One region of the Azoarcus olearius genome, then DNA from elsewhere that is predicted to be linked to it. Evidence: riboswitches for the same ligand, from Rfam matches in the RefSeq annotation. Region 1 holds a riboswitch; the other holds the start of a gene.
What was found. Region 1 has a riboswitch for S-adenosylhomocysteine ahead of metH (methionine synthase). Riboswitches for the same ligand answer to the same signal wherever they lie in the genome.
Positions count from the first base shown of each region.

Region 2: another riboswitch for S-adenosylhomocysteine. It lies ahead of ahcY (adenosylhomocysteinase); the one in region 1 lies ahead of metH (methionine synthase).

Region 1 is NZ_CP016210.1:4,167,855-4,177,939, forward strand. It holds gene metH (methionine synthase) at 1-1,870, opposite strand, end outside; S-adenosyl-L-homocysteine riboswitch at 1,956-2,028, opposite strand; gene dqs_RS19080 (hypothetical protein) at 2,090-2,701, opposite strand; gene bamE (outer membrane protein assembly factor BamE domain-containing protein) at 2,703-3,191, opposite strand; gene dqs_RS19090 (branched-chain amino acid ABC transporter substrate-binding protein) at 3,303-4,427, shown strand; gene dqs_RS19095 (branched-chain amino acid ABC transporter substrate-binding protein) at 4,809-5,924, shown strand; gene dqs_RS19100 (branched-chain amino acid ABC transporter permease) at 6,037-6,969, shown strand; gene dqs_RS19105 (ABC transporter permease subunit) at 6,982-8,079, shown strand; gene dqs_RS19110 (ABC transporter ATP-binding protein) at 8,076-8,849, shown strand; gene dqs_RS19115 (ABC transporter ATP-binding protein) at 8,839-9,573, shown strand; gene dqs_RS19120 (multidrug effflux MFS transporter) at 9,552-10,085, opposite strand, start outside.
Region 2 is NZ_CP016210.1:663,020-673,104, reverse strand. It holds gene dapF (diaminopimelate epimerase) at 1-563, opposite strand, end outside; gene dqs_RS03260 (hypothetical protein) at 725-991, shown strand; gene dqs_RS03255 (lysophospholipid acyltransferase family protein) at 985-1,857, opposite strand; gene dqs_RS03250 (lysophospholipid acyltransferase family protein) at 1,889-2,746, opposite strand; gene metK (methionine adenosyltransferase) at 2,990-4,156, shown strand; gene dqs_RS03240 (hypothetical protein) at 4,196-4,762, opposite strand; S-adenosyl-L-homocysteine riboswitch at 4,903-4,966, shown strand; gene ahcY (adenosylhomocysteinase) at 5,044-6,453, shown strand; gene dqs_RS03230 (TlyA family RNA methyltransferase) at 6,509-7,336, shown strand; gene metF (methylenetetrahydrofolate reductase [NAD(P)H]) at 7,323-8,156, shown strand; gene dqs_RS03220 (LysR family transcriptional regulator) at 8,181-9,146, opposite strand; gene dqs_RS03215 (MFS transporter) at 9,246-10,085, shown strand, end outside.

The DNA.
Region 1 (10,085 bases):
TAAGGACAACGTCTTCCACCTTCTCCCGCAGCACCGGGTCGAGGTCGTCATACACCCCCAGCATGCCGGCGTTGACGATGCCCATGGTCAGCCCGGCCTTGATAGCGTGGTACAGGAAGACGGTGTGGATGGCTTCGCGCACCGGCTCGTTGCCGCGGAAGCTGAAGCTGACGTTGGAAACCCCGCCCGAGGTCTTGGCATGGGGCAGGTTGGCCTTGATCCAGGCCACGCTCTGGATGAAATCGACCGCGTAGTTGTCGTGCTCTTCAATGCCGGTGGCGATGGCGAAGATGTTGGGGTCGAAGATGATGTCTTCGGGCGGGAAGCCGATGCCGACCAGCAGCTCGTAGGCGCGGGCGCAGATCTCGATCTTGCGCGCATAGGTGTCGGCCTGGCCCTTCTCGTCGAAGGCCATCACGATCACCGCGGCGCCGTAACGGCGGGCCAGCCGCGCCTGACGCAGGAAGCTCTCTTCGCCTTCCTTCATCGAAATCGAATTGACGATGCCCTTGCCCTGGATGCATTTCAGGCCGGCCTCGATCACCTCCCACTTGGAAGAGTCGATCATGATGGGCACGCGCGAGATGTCCGGCTCGGAGGCGATGAGCTTGAGGAAGCGCTCCATCGCCGCCACCGAATCCAGCATGGCCTCGTCCATGTTGATGTCGATGACCTGGGCGCCGTTCTCCACCTGCTGGCGGGCCACCGCCAGCGCGTCGTCGAAGCGGCCTTCGAGGATCATGCGGGCGAAGGCCTTGGAGCCGGTGACGTTGGTGCGCTCGCCGACGTTCACGAACAGGCTGTCGGCGCCCACGTTGAAGGGTTCCAGCCCGGACAGGCGCAGCTTCTTCTCGATTTCCGGCACCCGGCGCGGCGGCACGCTCGCCACCGCCTGCGCGATCGCGGCGATGTGGGCCGGGGTGGTGCCGCAACAGCCGCCAAGGATGTTCACCAGGCCGGACTGCGCCCATTCCACGACGGCGTCCGCCAGTTGCTCCGGCGTTTCGTCGTAGCCGGTGGGCGCCAGCGGATTGGGCAGGCCGGCATTGGGGTGGGCGGAAACGAAGGTGTCGCAGACGTTGGAGAGTTCGTCGACGTAGGCGCGCAGCTCCTTGGCGCCGAGCGCGCAGTTGAGGCCGAAGGAGATCGGCCGCGCGTGCGCCAGCGAGTTCCAGAAGGCTTCGGCGGTCTGCCCCGAGAGCGTGCGGCCGGAAGCGTCGGTGATGGTGCCGGAGATCATCACCGGCAGGCGGCGATCAAGGTCGTCGAACAGCTTCTCCACCGCGAACACCGCGGCCTTGGCGTTGAGCGTGTCGAAGATGGTTTCGATCAGCAGCAGGTCGGCGCCGCCTTCCATCAGACCCTTGGCGGATTCGTAGTAGTCCTCCACCAGCGCATCGAATTCGATGTTGCGGTAGCCGGGGTCGTTCACATCCGGGCTGATCGACAGCGTGCGCGAAGTCGGGCCCAGCACGCCGGCGCAGTAGCGCGGCTTGGCCGGGTTCCGGGCGGTGAACTCGTCGCACAGCTCTCGCACCAGCCGGGCGCTGGCGACGTTGAGTTCGTAGGCGATGTCGGCCATGCCGTATTCGGCCTGCGACACCCGGGTGGCGTTGAAGGAACAGGTCTCGATGATGTCGGCGCCGGCATCGAGATATGCACGATGGATCTCGCCGACCACGTCCGGGCGCGTCAGCACCAGCAGGTCGTTGTTGCCCTTGAGGTCCTTCGGATGTTCGAGGAAGCGCGTGCCGCGGTAGTCCGCCTCGCCCAGCTTGTACTGCTGGATCATCGTGCCCATCGCGCCGTCCAGGATGAGGATGCGCTGGGCGAGTTGCTGGCGGAGTTCTTCGGAGCGGTCGGCTTGCATGGTTCTACCTCGTGTGTCCGGCGTGGCGGGCTAAGCACAGCGGGTAGGCGACGCAAAAGCAAACGGCGCGGCAAACCCGGCTGGTGGTTTGCGAGCGCCGTTGTTCGGTTGCCGAGCCTGGCCCGGCGTGATTTCGGGTCGCAGCGCTCCTCGGCAGGCTGCGGATTTTACGGCGGCACGGGCAGGGGTGTCGAGCCTCGGGCGCCTACGGCGATGGGCTCAATGCCACGGCGGCGGGCGATAGGGCCACGGCCGCCAGGGCACGGCACGCACGCGCGGCGGGTAGTAGGGATAGGCATAGGGGTAGCCGTAGGGATACCACGGGTACATCCCCCACGGTCCCCACATGGTGCTGTCGGGGTAGTGGATGTAGCTCTGGCTGGTGCGCACCACCGTGCCGTCCTTGAAATGCACGTTGAACAGCGTGGCGATGCCGGGCCCGTCGTTGCGGATGTTCCAGTCCCACACCTCCTCGCCCGACAGGCGGAAGGTCTGCTCGGAGCGGTGTTCGCCCAGCATCCGCGCCACATCCTGCTTGCTCATGCCCTTCTGCACCCGGGCGAGGTTGTCGTAGTCCAGCGCATCCCACTGGCGCAGCACGATGCCGCCCGCGTCCACCTGCACCATCACGCAGGTGTCGCCGTAGGGCTGGGTGGCGTACTCCAGCGTGGTGGTGCCGTCGCCGTTGTCCCAGCGCCGGGTGGGCTCGCCGCGGTCGGCCAGCGCTTCGGCCTCGGTGGTGTAGGGGCGGGGCGGTTGAAAGACGGCGCAGCCGCCCATCAGCAGCGCGGCGACAAGCAGCAGGGCCTTGACGACGGAACCACGGAACATTTCAACCTCGCATGCGGGTATAGCGGCCGGTGCTGACGACACGGCCCTCGGTGTTGAAGGACACGGTGAAATAGACCGGATCGACCACGGTGGAACCGCGCTCGATCAGCCATTCCCACACGGTCTCCTGCTTGAGCTGGAAGAACTGGCTGGACGCCGGCTTGCCAAGCAGGCGGCGCACGTCCTCGTTACTCATGCCGGGTTGGACGCGGGCGAAAGTGGCTTCGTTCAACACCTGGTCGAGGCTGCGCAATACGTTGTCCGGGCCGATGGTGATCATGTAGCACTCGGCGCCCTGCGGCTGGCGCGAATACTCCCAGGTCACCGAGCCGTCGTCGTTGTGCCACTCCATCTGCGGCGGGCCGTAGCGGTCGCGCACTTCGAGCGCGGTCGATATCCCGGGCCGCAGTTCGCGCGCGTTGAAGCCGTCGCAGGCGGGCAGGCCGAGGGCGGCAAGTACGGAACAGAGCACGGTCAGCAGGCGTCTCATCGGGGCATCTCCCTACCGGCAACGGGCCGCCGGGCGCGGGCTAGAATCTCCGTTGCCGGCCGGAAACGCAATCGCGCCGGGTGACAATCTGCAACGCACCGGAGAACCGCCATGAAGACGCCCGTAGCCTGCCTGCTGGCCGCTACCCTCGCCCTGGTGGGCAATTCCGCCGCCCTCGCCCAGACCGTGGTCAAGATTGGCCACGCCGGCCCGCTCACCGGGCCCATCGCCCATTTCGGCAAGGATGGCGAGATGGGCGCGCGGCTGGCGGTCGAGGACGCCAACGCCAGGGGCATCACCCTGGGCGGGCAGAAGGTGAAGTTCGAGCTGGTCAGCGAGGACGACCAGGGCGATCCGCGCACTGCCACCACCGTGGCGCAGCGGCTCACCGATCTCGGCGTGAAAGGCGTGGTCGGCCATGTGACCTCGGGCGCGTCCATCCCGGCGTCGCGGGTGTACGAGCAGGCCGGCGTGCCGGTGGTGACGCCCTCCTCCACCAGCCCCAAGCTCACCCGCCAGGGCTACAAGGTGACTTTCCGGGTGATCGCCAACGACCTGCAGCAGGGCGAGGCGACGGCGAAGTACGCCGCCGACACGCTGAAAGCCGCCAAGGTTGCGATCATCGACGACCGCACCGCCTACGGTCAGGGCCTGGCCGATGCCTTTGCCGATGCGGCCAGGCAGCGTGGACTGCAGGTGGTCGGGCGCGAATTCACCACCGACAAATCCACCGACTTCCTCGCCATCCTCACCAAGATCAAAGCCAAGGCGCCGGACGCGGTGTTCTATGGCGGCATGGACGCGCAAGCGGCGCCGATGCTGCGCCAGTTGCGCCAACTGGGCAGCAGCGCCATCTACCTGGGCGGCGACGGCGTATGCACCGGCGAGATGATCAAGCTCGCCGGCGACGCGATGAGCGACAAGGTGTATTGCTCGCAGGCCAGCCTGCCGCCGGCGAAGATGCCCGGCGGCGCCGATTTCCTCAGCCGCTTCAAGCAGCGCTACAAGACCGACGTGCTGCTCTATGCGCCCTACAGCTACGACGCCACCACCGCCCTGATCGAAGCGATGAAGGCGGCCGACTCCAGCGAGCCGGCCAAGTACCTGCCGGCCCTGCAGCGGGTCGCCTTCAAGGGCGTGACCGGCGAAATCGCCTTCGACCCCCAGGGCGACATCCGCAACGGCGGGGTCAGCATGCACCGCTTCCGCGACGGCAAGTGGGTATCGGCCGACTGAGCGCTTCCGCCGCCCGCGCGCAAGCGGGTGACGCGGCTGCACCACCCCGGTGCGCCGCGCCCGCTGTGCGTGCGCCCGGCACGCGCGCCCCCTCGGCGGATGCGGGGCGCACCTGCCTCATCGCCACTGGCATGAATCCTGCGCCTCGTTTCGATCGCAGATCGCTTGCGCCGCGCGCCCCGGCGCCTCGCCCGGGCCCCGCCGCGCACCGTTTTTTGGGCACAATACCGCCACTTTCGCGCAGCCTCCCGGGCACAACGGCGGGCGCTGCGGAAAGCGGACTTGCGAGTCGTACCACCCACCCCGCCGCGCTGGAGGTGGCGCCGGAGTGGGAACAACAACACGAAACATCCTTATGTCAGTTTCGCTGGAGGATCAGGTATGAAGAAATCCGTCGTAGCACTTGCCGTGATGGCGCTCGGCATCGGTAGCGCCCAGGCCCAGGAACAGGTCGTCAAGATCGGTGGCGTCGCCCCGCTCACCGGCACCATCGCCCACCTCGGCAAGGATCTCGAAAACGGCACCCGCCTCGCGGTGGAAGAGGCCAACGCCAAGGGCGTCACGATCGGCGGCAAGAAGGTCAAGCTGGAATTCGTCGGCGAGGACGACCAGGCCGACCCGCGCACCGGTACCACGGTGGCCCAGCGTCTGGTCGACGCGGGCGTGAAGGCTGTCGTCGGCCACCTGAACTCCGGCACCTCGATTCCGGCGTCGCGCATCTACGACCAGGCCGGCATCGCCCAGGTGACGCCCGCCTCCACCAACCCCAAGCTCACCCAGCAGGGCTACAAGGGTGTGTTCCGCACCATCGCCAACGACGTGCAGCAGGGCTCGGTGCTCGGCAAGTTCGCCGCCACCAACCTGGGCGCGAAGAAGATCGCGATCATCGACGACCGCACCGCCTACGGCCAGGGCCTGGCGGACGAAACCGAAAAGGGCGCGAAGGCCTCGGGCGCGCAGATCGTGGCGCGTGAGTTCACCACCGACAAGGCCACCGACTTCAACGCCATCCTCACCAAGATCCGCGCCACCAACCCGGACGTGATCTTCTTCGGCGGCATGGACGCCCAGGCCGGCCCGATGCTGCGCCAGATGAAGCAGCTCGGCATTTCGGCCAAGTTCCTCACCGGCGACGGCGGCTGCAGCCCCGAGATGATCAAGCTGGCCGGCGACGCGATCAGCGCCAACGCCTACTGCTCGATGGCCGGCCTGCCGATCGAGAAGATGCCGGGCGGGGCGGACTTCCGCGAGCGCTACAAGAAGCGCTACAACGCCGACGTGCAGATCTACTCGCCGTATGCCTACGACGCCGCCACCGCGATCATCACCGCGATGCAGAAGGCGGGCTCGGCTGAGCCGGCCAAGTACATTCCGGAACTGAAGAAGGTGAACTTCCCGGGCGTCATCGGCAACATCTCCTTCGACGACAAGGGCGACCTGAAGGAAGGCTCGATCACGGTGTACCAGTTCAAGAACGGCGACTGGGCGCCGCTGTAAGCGCCAGCGCAGGGCGCGAGGCCACCCGCCGCGCCCCTCGCGGCGCCGGCACCGATGCCGGCGCCGCCTGCTCCACCCGCACTTCAAGCTATCCGCCGCGCGCAAGGGCCCGATGGAAACCCTCATCCAGCAGACGATCAACGGCCTGGTGATCGGCAGCGTCTACGCGCTGATCGCACTCGGCTACACCATGGTTTACGGCATTCTCGGCCTGATCAACTTCGCCCACGGCGACGTGCTGATGGTGGGCGCGATGACCGCGCTGCAGACCATGCTGTTCCTGATGGGGGTGGCGCCCGGCATGTCGCCGCTGGTCATGCTGACGATCGCGCTGCTGGTGGCGATTCCGGTGTCGATGCTGATCGGCTTCACGATGGAGCGGCTGGCCTACCGACGCTTGCGCAACGCGCCGCGGCTGGCGCCGCTGATCACCGCGATCGGCATGTCCTTCCTGCTGCAGACGATCGCGATGATCATCTGGGGCCGCAACTACCACACCTTTCCGCAACTCATCTCGACCACGCCGCTGCAGCCGGTCGAAGGCGTGTTCGTCACCCCGGTGCAGATCGTCATCGTGATCGTGTCGGCGCTGCTGATGATCGGCCTGACGCTGCTGGTCAGCCGCACCCGCATCGGCCGCGCGATGCGCGCCACCGCCGAAAACCACCGCACCGCCAGCCTGATGGGCGTGGATACCAACGCGGTCATCGCCTTCACCTTCGTCATCGGCGCCGGGCTGGCCGCGGTGGCGGGCGTGATGTATGCCAGCAACTACGGCATCGCCCACTACGGCATGGGCTTCATGCCGGGGCTCAAGGCCTTCACCGCCGCGGTGCTCGGCGGCATCGGCAACCTCGGCGGCGCGATGGTGGGCGGCGTGGTGCTCGGCCTGGTGGAATCCTTCGGCGCCGGCTACATCGAGCACCTCACCTTCGGTTTCCTCAACTCGTCCTACCAGGACATCTTCGCCTTCCTGATCCTCGGCCTGGTGCTGATCTTCCGGCCCACCGGGCTGCTCGGCGAACGCGTGTCCGACCGCGCGTAAGGGGAAAGAACCATGAACGAACTCGCCGCCGCCGTTCCCTGGCTGGGCAAACGCAACCCGCTCGCCGCGCGCTGGCTGATCCTGATCCTCGCCATCGCCGCGCCGCTGATCGCATGGCAGTTCGGCCGCAGCTGGGTACGCATCCTGGACTTCGCGCTGCTCTACATGATGCTGGCGCTGGGCCTCAACCTGGTGGTGGGCTTCGCCGGCCTGCTCGACCTCGGCTACATCGCCTTCTACGCGGTCGGCGCCTACAGCTTCGCCTTCCTCGCCTCGCCGCACTTCGACGTGCATCTGCCGTTCTGGCTGATCCTGCCGCTGGGCGCCGGTTTCGCCGCGCTCGCCGGCATCGCGCTCGGCTTTCCGGTGCTGAGGTTACGCGGCGACTACCTCGCCATCGTCACCCTCGGCTTCGGCGAGATCGTGCGCATCTTCATGCTCAACCTGAACTACCCGATCAACATCACCAACGGGCCGCAGGGCATCAACATGATCGACCCGATCGTGCTGTTCGGCTGGGACCTCTCACGCAACATCCGCGTCACCGAAGAACTCTCGATCAACTCGCTGTTCCTCTACTACTACTTCTTCCTCGCCTTCGTCGCCGGCTCCATCATCTTCATCCGCCGCCTGCAGATCTCGCGCATCGGCCGCGCGTGGGCGGCGATGCGCGACGACGAACTCGCCGCCAAGGCGATCGGCATCAACACCCGCAACATGAAACTGCTCGCGTTCGCGCTCGGCGCCACCTTCGGCGGCGTCTCGGGCTGCCTGTTCGGCGCCTTCCAGGGCTTCGTGTCGCCGGAGTCGTTCTCGCTGATGGAGTCGATCGCGGTGCTGACGATGGTGGTGTTCGGCGGCATGGGCAACATCGCCGGGGCGCTGGTCGGCGCCTTCGTGCTTGCGCTGCTGCCCGAAATCCTGCGCCACGTCGCGGTGCCGCTCCAGCAGGCGGTGTTCGGCCACGTGCTGCTCGACCCCGAGGTGCTGCGCATGCTGCTGCTGTCGCTGGCGATGATCCTGATGATGCTGCTGCGTCCGGCGGGCCTGATCCCGGCGCGGGCGCGCTACGCGCATCCGGAAAACCTGCACCGGAGCGCCGCCGAATGATCACGCTGCTCGAAGCCCGCAACATCGGCAAGCGCTTCGGCGGCCTGCAGGCGCTCACCGACGTCTCGCTGACCATCCGCAAGGGCGAGGTGTATGGCCTGATCGGCCCCAACGGCGCCGGCAAGACCACCTTCTTCAACGTGCTGACCGGCGCCTACGTGCCCGACGGCGGCGAGTTCGTGTTCAACGGCAGCGAGCTGCCCACCGGCAAGCCGCACAAGATCGTTGGCCGCGGCATCGCCCGCACCTTCCAGAACATCCGCCTGTTCCGCGAACTGACGGCGCTGGAGAACGTCATGGCCGGACACCACATCCGCACCAAGGCCGGGGTGTGGGGCATCCTCGCGCAGAACCGCTTCACCCGCGAGGAAGAACGCCTGACGACCGAACGCGCTTACGAAATGCTGCGCTACGTAGGCATCGAACGCTTCGCCGAGGTGGTCTCCCGCAATCTTTCCTACGGCGACCAGCGCCGGCTGGAGATCGCGCGCGCGCTCGCCACCGAACCCCAGCTGCTGGCGCTGGACGAACCGGCCGCCGGCATGAACGCCACCGAGACCGGCCACCTGAAGCGCCTGATCGAGCAGATCCGCGCCGACGGCGTCACCGTGCTGCTGATCGAGCACGACGTGAAGCTGGTGATGGGGCTGTGCGACCGCGTCGCGGTACTCGACTTCGGCCGCAAGATCGCCGAGGACGTGCCGGCCGAAGTGCAGCGCAACGACGCGGTCATCAACGCCTACCTCGGCGGAGGCAAGCATGCACACTAATCCGGCCGCGCCACTGCTGCAGGTGCAGGGCATGCAGATCGCCTATGGCGGCATCCAGGCGGTCAAGGGCATCGATTTCGAACTCTATGCCGGCGAACTCGTGTGCCTGATCGGCGCCAACGGCGCCGGCAAGACCACCACGCTGAACGCGATCGCCGGCGTGCTGCCCACCACCGGGGGCGACATCCTCTACGCCGGCGAGCGCATCAACCCGGTACCGGCGCACAAGCGCCTGCGCCGCGGCATCGCGCTGGTCCCGGAAGGGCGCGGCATCTTCACCCGGCTGACGGTGGAAGAAAACCTGCGCATGGGCGCCTACACCCGCCGCGACCGCGACGGCATCGAAGCCGACCTGGAAAAGGTCTACGCGATGCTGCCGCGCGTGAAGGAACGCCTGCCGCAGGTCGCCGGCACGCTGTCCGGCGGCGAGCAGCAGATGGTGGCGATCGGCCGCGCGCTGCTGTCGCGCCCCAGGCTGCTGCTGCTCGACGAGCCCTCGATGGGGCTGGCGCCGCTGGTGGTGGAGAAGATCTTCGAGGTGGTGCAGTCGGTCGCCAAGGAAGGCGTCACGATCCTGCTGGTGGAGCAGAACGCCAACCTCGCGCTGGAATTCGCCCAGCGCGGCTATGTGATGGAGTCCGGCAAGGTCACGCTGACCGGCAGCGGCAGCGAATTGCTGGCCAATCCCAAGGTGCGCGCCGCCTACCTCGGCGAAGCCGCCTGATCCCGCCTGACGCTGACCACGAACACCAGCAGCGACAGCGCCAGGAAGGCGCTCATGCCGGTAGCCAGGCCAAGCACGCTGCCCCATAGCGCGGGCGCGATCACGCCGGCTGTGAGCGCGTTGAGCCCCACCTGCAGGAAGCTCTGGCAGCTCGACACCATGCCGCGCCGCGCCGGAAAGTGGTCGAGCGCGAGCAGCGCGAACGCCGGCATCGCCAGCGCCATGCCGAAGGTAAACAGCGGAATCGGCACCACCGACCAAGGCAGGCCGGCGGGCAGCGCGAGCGCGACGAGCACGTTCGCCACCGCTGCCGCCAGCATGATCACGAAGCCGACCCCGATGCAGCGCCGCGGCGACCAGCGCCCGGCCATGCGGCCGGACAGCGTCGAGCCCAGCATCATCCCCACCACCGAGGGCACGAACAGCCACGCGAACTCGCCCGGCCCGCGTCCGAGGTGGGTCATCACGAACACCGGCGCCGATAGCACGTAGATGAAGAAGGCGTTGAAGTT
Region 2 (10,085 bases), 950 kb from region 1:
GGAAAGCGCGGATGGCATTCGATTTCGGCGCCCTGGCAGGCCACCGGGGCGGTGTCGACGTCGGCGACCACCTGCACCGCGTGCGGGTTGCCCATCGACACCGCGGTGATCGCCACCGTGTCTTCCGCCAGTTGCAGCGGCTGCACCCAGGCGTCGGAATCGGACACGAAGGGAATGCGCGCCGGACTCAGCTCGGGCACGCCCATGTCCACCGACACCAGCCCGTCCGGGCGCAGCGCAGGAGCGATGACGCCGGCGCGGGTTTCCACGCGGATTTCGCGCTTGTCGGTCAGGCCCTTGTCATGCACGAAGCGGACGAAGCAGCGCGCGCCGTTGCCGCACTGCTCCACCTCGCCGCCGTCGGCGTTGAAGATGCGGTAGCGGAAATCCACTTCGTCGCTGCCCGGCGGCTCGACCACCAGCAACTGGTCGCAACCGACGCCGAAATGGCGGTCGGCGATCGCCTTGACCCGCGCGGGAGTGAGGTCGACCGGCGTACGGGTGGCGTCGATGACGACGAAGTCGTTACCGAGGCCGTGCATCTTGGTGAAGCGGATATGCATGCGGGAAACATCCGGTTGGAAGCTGAAAGGGGGCGGCGTCGGCCGGAACCACTGCGTCGCGGCCGCCCGCGTCGGGTGCGGGCCTACGCGCGCTTGCCGGCAGAATTCTCGCCCAGCGACTGCCCAGCGTCCACCGCGCCTGCTGTGCCAGAATCGCGCCCATGCAGATACGCGCCTCTTCCCCGCCCGCTGCCGCACGGCGCCGCATTCCTGTCGCGGCCTGGCTGCTCGGCGTGCCCGGTCTCGCGGCCCTGGGCGCCGGGCTCGCTTTGCTCCTCGGCGACTTCTCGGGCCTTCACCCCATCCTCGCCGAACCCGGCACCGCCCTCGCGCTGATCGTCTCGGCGCTGGCCCTGCTCGGCAGCGCTGCATTTCCGCTGGTGCTCGCGCACCTGGCGCGGCAGGACGGCCCCGCGCCCGGTCAGTAGAAGCGCGCCTCTCCCGGCGGACGGGTCTTGAAGCGGCGGTGCACCCAGTAGTACTGCTCCGGCATCGTCCGCACCTTGGCCTCGATCCACGCGTTCATGCGTGCGGTATCGGCCTCCACGTCGTCACTGGGAAAGTCCGGCCAGGGCTCGCCGATCTCCACCTTGTAGCCGCCGCCACCGGGCAGGATGTGGGTGACGCAGGGCAGCACGGCGGCGCCCGACAGCCGCGCCAAGCGCGGCAGCCCGGTGATGGTGGCGGCGGGCACGCCGAAGAAGGGCACGAAGATCGCGTCCTTGCGGCCGTAGTCCATGTCCGGCAGGTAGTAGAACGGCCGCCCTGCCTTCATCGCCTTCACGGTACTGCGCACGCCGTCCTGGCGCGACAGCAGCAGTTGGTCGCCGAAGCGGCTGCGGCCGTGGTAGAGCCAGCGGTCCAGCACCTTGTTCTTCTGCCGCGCGTAGATGCTGACGAAGTCGCCCAGCATCGACAGCCGCGTGCCGCCCATGTCCAGCCCGAGGAAGTGCGGCGTCAGCAGCAGCACCGGCCGGCCTTCGGCCTGCAGCGCGCGCAGCCGCTCCAGCCCTTCGACCGCCACCAGGCGCTCCAGGCGCGCCGGGCTGGCCCACCACAGCAGGCCGCGTTCGAGCAGGCTGCGGCCGATGATGCGGAAATGGGCGCGGGCAAGGCGCCGGCGTTCGCCGTCGGACAATTCCGGAAAACACAGCCTCAGGTTGGTGGCGACCACCCGCCGGCGCGGCACGGCGAACAGGTAGAGCAGCAGGCCGAACAGTTCGCCGATGCGCGCGAGCAGCGGCAGCGGCAGCCAGTGCAGCAGCCAGAACACGGCGACGCCGAGACGGGTCAACATGGCGTTCCCTGACGGAATTGGAGCGGGCTCATTGCGCCTCCTTGGCACGTGCGCCCTTGGGACGCTTGTAGCGGTGGTAGCCCCACAGGTACTGGGCGGGACATTGCAGGATCAGGCGCTCGATCTCGCGGTTGATGGTGGCGCAGCGCGCTTCAAGGTCGCCTTCCAGCGGCTCGGTGGGGCCGAACATGCGGAACACGTAGCCCTCGCCGCGCGGCAGGCGTTCGGCCCAGCAGTAGATGACGTGCACGCCCTTCACCTCGGCCAGCCGGGCGCCGAGCGTCATCGTCCATGCCGGTCGGCCGAAGAACGGCACCCACATGCCCTCGCCCGCGGCGGGCACCTGGTCGGGCAGCATCCCCACCGCCTCCTTGCTGCGCAGCGTCTTCACCAGCGCACGCACGCCCGAGATGTCCGCCGGCGCGATGCGCATGTTGCCGCGCGCGCGGCCCGCTTCCATCAGCGGCTGCAGCGCAGCCTTGCGCGGCGGGCGGTAGAGCACCGTGATCGGGGCGTGGGCGGCGTAGCAGGTAGCGGTGATCTCGAAGCAGCCCAGGTGCGGCGTGAAGAACAGGATGCCGGCGCCGGCCCTCTCGGCGGCCTCGACCAGCTCCCATCCTTCCACCCGCACCACCTTGGCGACGACCTGGTCGAGCGGCCGCAGCCACAGCCAGGGCAGCTCCAGCGCCTGCCGCCCCGCTTCCGCCACCGCGGCATGCAGCAGCGCGCGGTCCTCGCGCCCGGTGGCGAGTGCGAGGTTGCGCCGCAGGCGCCGGCGGTAGCCGGGGGCGCACCAATAGACGAGCCAGCCCATCCAGCCGCCCAGGCGGTGCAGCCACGACAGCGGCAAGCGGGAGGAGAGTCTAAAAAGAAGGGAAACGAGCACGTTTACGGGATTTTTCAATTTGCGTGGCGGGCGCGGCTTTGACGCCGCGGGTCGGCAGCCTATAATTATCGCTTAGCCGCCGAGTTAATTCGACAACTTGCAGGGCGGCCGCCATGTTCCCGGACTACTCCGTTGCGAACGGGCACCAGAAATACTGCTAAAGCGTCGGCTGCTCGCCGAAATCCCCGGAGCTGGCCACGACGCCACAGAACCGGGGATTTTTGTTTTTCAGGAGCAGAACGCATGGCAAACGAGTTTCTCTTCACCTCCGAATCGGTCTCCGAAGGCCACCCGGACAAGGTTGCCGACCAGATCTCCGATGGCGTGCTCGACGCCATCCTGGCCGAAGACCCCAAGGCGCGCGTCGCCTGCGAAACCCTGGTGTCCACCGGCCTGGTGGTGATCTCCGGCGAAATCACCACCTCCGCCCACCCCAACTACCGTGAGATCGCGCAGGATGTGGTGCGCCGCATCGGCTACGACAACTCCGACATCGGCTTCGACTACAAGTCGTGCGCCGTGCTGGCGGCGATCAATCGCCAGTCGTCCGACATCGCCCAGGGCGTGAATGAAGGCGAAGGGCTCGATCTCGACCAGGGTGCCGGCGACCAGGGCCTGATGTTCGGTTACGCCACCAACGAAACCCCCAGCCTGATGCCGCTGCCGATCTACTACGCGCACCGCATCATGCAGCGCCAGGCCGAAGTGCGTAAGGACGGCCGCCTGCCCTGGCTGCGCCCGGACGCCAAGAGCCAGCTCACGGTGAAGTATGTCGACGGCAAGCCAGTGGCGATCGACACCGTGGTCGTGTCGACGCAGCACAACCCGGAAGTGTCGCACGCGCAGATTTCCGAGGCGGTGATCGAGGAGATCATCAAGCCGGTGCTGCCCAAGGAGCTGATGCAGGGCGAGGTGCGCTACCTGATCAACCCCACCGGCCGCTTCGTCATCGGCGGCCCGCACGGCGACTGCGGCCTGACCGGGCGCAAGATCATCGTCGACACCTACGGCGGCGCGGCCCACCACGGCGGCGGTGCGTTCTCCGGCAAGGATCCGTCCAAGGTCGACCGCTCGGCCGCCTACGCCGGCCGCTACGTCGCCAAGAACGTGGTGGCCGCCGGCCTGGCCGACAAGTGCGAGGTGCAGGTCGCCTACGCGATCGGCGTCGCCAAGCCGGTGTCGCTGATGGTGAATACCTTCGGCACCGGCAAGGTCGCCGACGACAAGATCGTCGACCTGATCCGTGCCCACTTCGACCTCCGCCCCAAGGCCATCATCCAGACCCTGGACCTGCTGCGCCCGATCTATTCCCGCACCGCCGCCTACGGCCACTTCGGCCGTGACGAGCCGGAGTTCACGTGGGAGCAGACCGACAAGGCCGCCGCGCTGCGCGCCGCCGCCGGTCTCTAAGCACCGTACTGCCGCGGGCGTGCGCGCCCGCGGCACGGCTTACTGGAATGTGGACAGACGTTCGCCCGCGCCCTGCAGCGGGCCCAGCGGGTTGCGGCTGACGCCCACCTCGCGGATCGAGGGCTGGCCGGACCACTGCTTGAACACCACGTGGTTGTCGATCAGCACCACCAGCGCATTGAAGCGCCAGCCGGTTGTCAGCGTTTCGCGGTGGAAATTGAGGAAGTCGCCCCAGAAGCCGCCGACGCGGTTGCGCTTGATGCGGCTTTCCTCCAGTTGGTAACCCACGCAGCGCTCCTGCGCCAGCACGCATTTGCGGATCGCGGTGGGCACCTCGCCGTCCGGGATCAGGCGGTCGCCCGGCAGCACGACATGCGCGATCTGCGAGTAGTTGAGGATCTGCACGTTGGGCGTGGAGGACGGGTTGAAGCCGAGCTGGTGCACCGCCTCGCGGTCGGTCGCGCCGAGTTCGATCTTGTCGAACGCGGCTTTCGCTTCTTCAAAGGTGTTCCACGGCGACACCGTTTCCTGATGGCTCTTCGGCAACATCGCCGAACAGCCTCCGACCACCAGAACCAGGACGACCACGTCGAATCTCGTTTTCATCGTCATTCCCCCCTCGTTCTGCCGATGCGGACGGCATCGCGCGTTTTGCCGGTTTTGACCGGCCGGCCGATGTGCCGTTCTCGGCGGACACCATCGCTAACAAGACGCCACGCGAGGACGGCGGGTATATAATCGACGACCACCGAGGAGCGCTGCGAGACGTCCGTCCCAGGCTCGGTCCCTTCAGAACTGCGCTCACCTAATAACCCGTGCCGGGCACGGGGTGACGAGGTGAGATCACCGTTGCACCCCCTCCCGGCCACACGTTCAAGGATTACGACATGAACACTGTGGCTGACATCAAGGATTACGTGATTGCCGACCTGTCGCTCGCCGACTGGGGACGCAAGGAAATCCGCATCGCCGAAACCGAAATGCCGGGCCTGATGGCGATCCGCGAGGAATACGCCGCCCGCCAGCCCTTGAAGGGCGCGCGCATCACCGGCTCGCTGCACATGACCATCCAGACCGCGGTGCTGATCGAGACGCTGACCGCGCTCGGCGCCGAAGTGCGCTGGGCCTCGTGCAACATCTTCTCCACCCAGGACCACGCCGCCGCCGCCATCGCCGCTTCGGGCGTGCCGGTGTTCGCGGTCAAGGGTGAATCGCTGGAAGACTACTGGGACTACACCCACCGCATCTTCGAATGGAAGGACGGCGGCTACAGCAACATGATCCTCGACGACGGCGGCGATGCCACCCTGCTGCTGCACCTGGGCGCCCGCGCCGAGCAGGACATCGCGGTGCTGGACAAGCCGGACAGCGAGGAAGCGACCGTGCTGTTCGCCAGCATCAAGGCCAAGCTCAAGACCGACCCGACCTGGTACTCCACCCGCCTCGCGCAGATCAAGGGTGTCACCGAAGAGACCACCACCGGCGTCCACCGCCTGTACCAGATGCACGCCAAGGGCGAACTCAAGTTCCCGGCGATCAACGTCAACGATTCGGTCACCAAGTCCAAGTTCGACAACCTCTACGGCTGCCGTGAATCCCTGGTGGATGGCATCAAGCGCGCCACCGACGTGATGATCGCCGGCAAGATCGGCGTGGTGCTCGGCTACGGCGACGTGGGCAAGGGCTGCGCCCAGTCGCTGCGCGGCCTCGGCGCCACCGTGTGGGTTACCGAAATCGACCCGATCTGCGCGCTGCAGGCGGCGATGGAAGGCTTCCGCGTGGTCACCATGGAAGACGCCGCTGCGCTGGGCGACATCTTCGTCACCACCACCGGCAACGTCGGCGTGATCACCCACGAGCACATGAAGGCGATGAAGAACAACGCCATCGTCTGCAACATCGGCCACTTCGACTCCGAGATCGAAGTCGCCAGCCTGCGCCAGTACGAGTGGGAGAACATCAAGCCCCAGGTCGACCACATCATCTTCCCGGACGGCAAGCGCATCATCCTGCTGGCCGAGGGCCGCCTGGTGAACCTCGGCTGCGCCACCGGCCATCCGAGCTTCGTGATGAGCAACTCCTTCGCCAACCAGACCCTGGCGCAGATCGAGCTGTTCACCAAAACCGGCGACTACCCGGTCGGCGTGTACGTGCTGCCCAAGCAACTGGACGAGATGGTCGCCCGCCTGCACCTGAAGAAGATCGGGGCGAATCTCACCGTGCTGAGCCAGGCCCAGGCCGACTACATCGGCGTGCCGGTCGAAGGCCCGTACAAGCCCAACCACTACCGCTACTGATCGCGGCGGCGGGCGGCCTGCGGGCCGCCCGTCCTCTGCCGAAAGGGCACGCGCGATGAAATCCTTCCACCGCCGCAGCAGCCGTCCGGCCGCGGAGCGGCCGCTTGCGCCCGCCGCGGTCGCGCGCGGCCTGCCACGTGCCGACCAGTTGCTGGTGCAGCAGGGCTTGGCGCCTTCGCGCACCGCGGCGCGGGTGCTGATCGAGGCCGGGCGCGTCAGCGCCGACGGCGTGGCGGTGACCAAGCCGGCACAGGAGCTGCCGGAATCGGTGACGCTGACGGTGACGGCGGACGAAGCCGACCGTTTCGTGTCGCGCGGCGGACTCAAGCTCGCCGGCGCGCTCGCGGCGAGCGGGCTGGACCCGACGGGCCGCATCTGCCTGGATGTCGGCCAATCCACCGGCGGTTTCACCGATTGCCTGCTGCAGGCCGGCGCCGATACGGTGGTCGGGGTCGAGGTCGGCCACGGCCAGCTGCACCCGCGCCTGGCGGGTGAGCCGCGCTGCATCACGCTGGAAGGCGTCAATGCGCGTCACCTGACGGCGGCGAATCTGGCCGGGCACTGCCCGCCGGGCGGTTTCGGCCTGATCGTCTGCGACGCCAGCTTCATCTCGCTGACGCTGCTGCTGCCGCAGTGGCCGGCGCTGCTTGCAGCCGACGGCGACATCCTGGCGCTGGTCAAGCCGCAGTTCGAGGTCGGCCCGCAAGGGCTTTCCAAGGGCGGCATCGTGCGCGACGCCTCGCGCTACGCCGAGGTCGAGCGCAAGCTGCGCACGGCCGCCGCGGCTGCCGGGCTGGAGGTGCTCGGCTGGTACGACTCGCCCATCACCGGCACCGACGGCAACCGCGAATTCTTCATCTGGATGCAACATGCACAAGACTGAACTTTCCATCGAATTCTTCCCGCCGCAGACGGCCGAGGGCGCAGAGAAGCTGCGCGCGGTGCAGGCCCGGCTCGCCGAGCTGAAGCCCACCTTCTTCTCGGTGACCTATGGCGCCGGCGGCTCCACCCGCGAGCGCACCTTCGCCACGGTCAAGGAGATCGCCGCCAGCGGCAGCGAGGCCGCGCCCCACCTGTCGTGCATCGGCTCCACCCGCGACAGCATCCGCGCCATCCTTGCCGAATATGCCGACGCCGGCGTCAAGCGCATCGTCGCGCTGCGCGGCGACCTGCCCTCGGGCGTGGTCGATCCGGGCGAGTTCCGCTACGCCAACGAGCTGGTGGAATTCATCCGCGCCGAGACCGGCTCGCGCTTCCGCATCGAGGTTGCCGCCTATCCGGAATGGCATCCGCAGGCCAAGACCCCCGCCGACGACCTTGCCGCCTTCAAGCGCAAGATGGACGCCGGCGCGGATTCGGCGATCACGCAGTACTTCTACAACCTCGACGCCTACCTGCACTTCGTCGACGCGGTGCGCAAGCTCGGCATCGACAAGCCGGTGGTGCCGGGCATCATGCCGATCGGCAGCTTCTCCAAGCTGGCGCGCTTCTCGGATGCCTGCGGCGCCGAGATCCCGCGCTGGATGCGGCGCAAGTTCGAGTCCTACGGCGACGACGCCGACGCCATCCGCGCCTTCGGCCTGGATGTGGTCACCGAGCTGTGCGAGAAGCTGCTCGCCGCCGGCGTCCCCGGCCTGCACTTCTACAGCATGAACCAGTCCGCGCTCACCACCGAGATCTGCAAGCGCCTCGGGCTGGCCTGAGATAGAAGGCCCCCAAGCGGGGGCTCAGCCGAGGCCGGCGGAAGCCGGCGTCGGCGGGCGCATGCCGCCCAGCGCCGGCATGCAGGCGCGCATCATCGCGTTGAACACCCGCAGCTTGGCCGGATAGTGGCGCGCGTGCGGATAGACCAGATACACCGGCAACGGCGGTGCCTCCCATTCCGGCAGCAGGTGGCACAGCTTGCCCCCCGCGACATCGTCGGCGACGACCCACGCTGACGTCACGCAGGCGCCCAGTCCGGTCAGCGCCGCGGTACGCAGCGCGTACAGGCTGTCGGTGCTCAGCCGCGGCCGGATCGGGAAGCGGCTGCGCTCACCGTCGCCGCTACGCACCAGCAGCACCTCATCGCGGTAGTAGGTGCGCAGCGCCAGCCACGGCATCGCCGCCAGCGCTTCGGGGGCCGCGGGCGGCGCGCCCTCGCCCCACGCGCCCGGCGCCGCCACCACGATGCGCGGCACCTCCGCCAGCCGCACCGCCACTACCCCCGGATCCGCAACCTCGCCGACCTGGATCGCGCAGTCGATGCCCTCGGCGAGAAAGTCCGGGCGACGGTCGTGCAGCAACCACTCCACCGCCACCTCCGGATAGCGCCGCAGGTAATCGACCAGCGGCGCGATCAGCTGGCCCTGGCCGAAGGCGTGCGGCACCAGTACCCGCAGGTTGCCGCGCGGTTCGTCGCGGGCACCATGCAGGTCGGTTTCCATCGCCTGCCAGCGCTCGATCAGGTCGCGCGCATGGGCGTAGCAGCGCTCGCCCTCGCCCGTGAGTTTCATGCCGTGGGTGGAGCGCTGCAGCAGCTTGAGGCCGAGCGCGCGCTCCAGCGCCTGCAGCCGCCGGCTCACCGTCGGCTGGGTGATGCCGAGCTGCTGCGCCGCCGCCGACAGGCTGCCGGCTTCGACGATGCGCACGAGGGTACGCAGCAGTTCGACGCGATCGGCGCCGGCGAGGGGTTCAAGGCTGAGTTCGCTCATGCGTCAAACGTATAACAGTCCTGCATCCCCCGCCACTACAAACCCGCATCGTCAAAAGGAAGAATTCATCCGTCGCCCCACACCCCGGAGCTTTCCATCATGGCCAACATTCAGGCTGCGTATGCAGCCTTCGTTCCCGCCGAGGCGGGGCCACGTCCGACGCTCGTACTGCTGCTCGCGGCCGGCGCCGGACTCAGTGTCGCCTCGATCTACTACAGCCAGCCGATGCTCGGCGTGCTCGCCGGCGACCTCGGCGCCGACGCCGCGCGCGTCGGCCTGATTCCCACGCTGACCCAGCTCGGCTACGCCTGCGGCATCCTGCTGCTGGCGCCGCTCGGCGACCGCCACGACCGCCGCGGCATCATCGCCCTCAAGGCCGCGCTGCTCGCCCTCGCACTGCTGGCCAGCGGCCTCGCCCCCGGCGTCGGCCTGCTGCTCGCCGCCAGCCTCGGCGTCGGTCTCGCCGCCACGCTGGCGCAGGACATCGTGCCGGCCGCTGCGGCGCTGGCGCCGGAGCGGCAGCGCGGCCGCATCGTCGGTACGGTGATGACCGGACTGCTGCTCGGCATCCTGCTGTCGCGGGTGGTCAGCGGCTTCGTCGCCGAGCAGTTCGGCTGGCGCACGATGTACTTCATCGCCGCCTTCGCGGTCGCCGCGATCGGCGTGGTGGCCTGGCGCGGCATCCCGCACATCCCACCCACCACGCGGGCGAGCTACCTTGCGCTGCTCGGCTCGCTGCGCGGGTTGTGGATGGCGCATCCGGCGCTGCGCCGCGCGGCCCTCGCGCAGGGACTGCTGTCGGTAGGCTTCAGCGCCTTCTGGTCCACCCTGGCGGTGATGCTGCACGACAGCTTCCAGCTCGGCAGCGCCGCGGCGGGCGCCTTCGGCCTGGCCGGCGCGGCGGGTGCGCTGGCGGCGCCGCTCGCCGGCCGCCTTGCC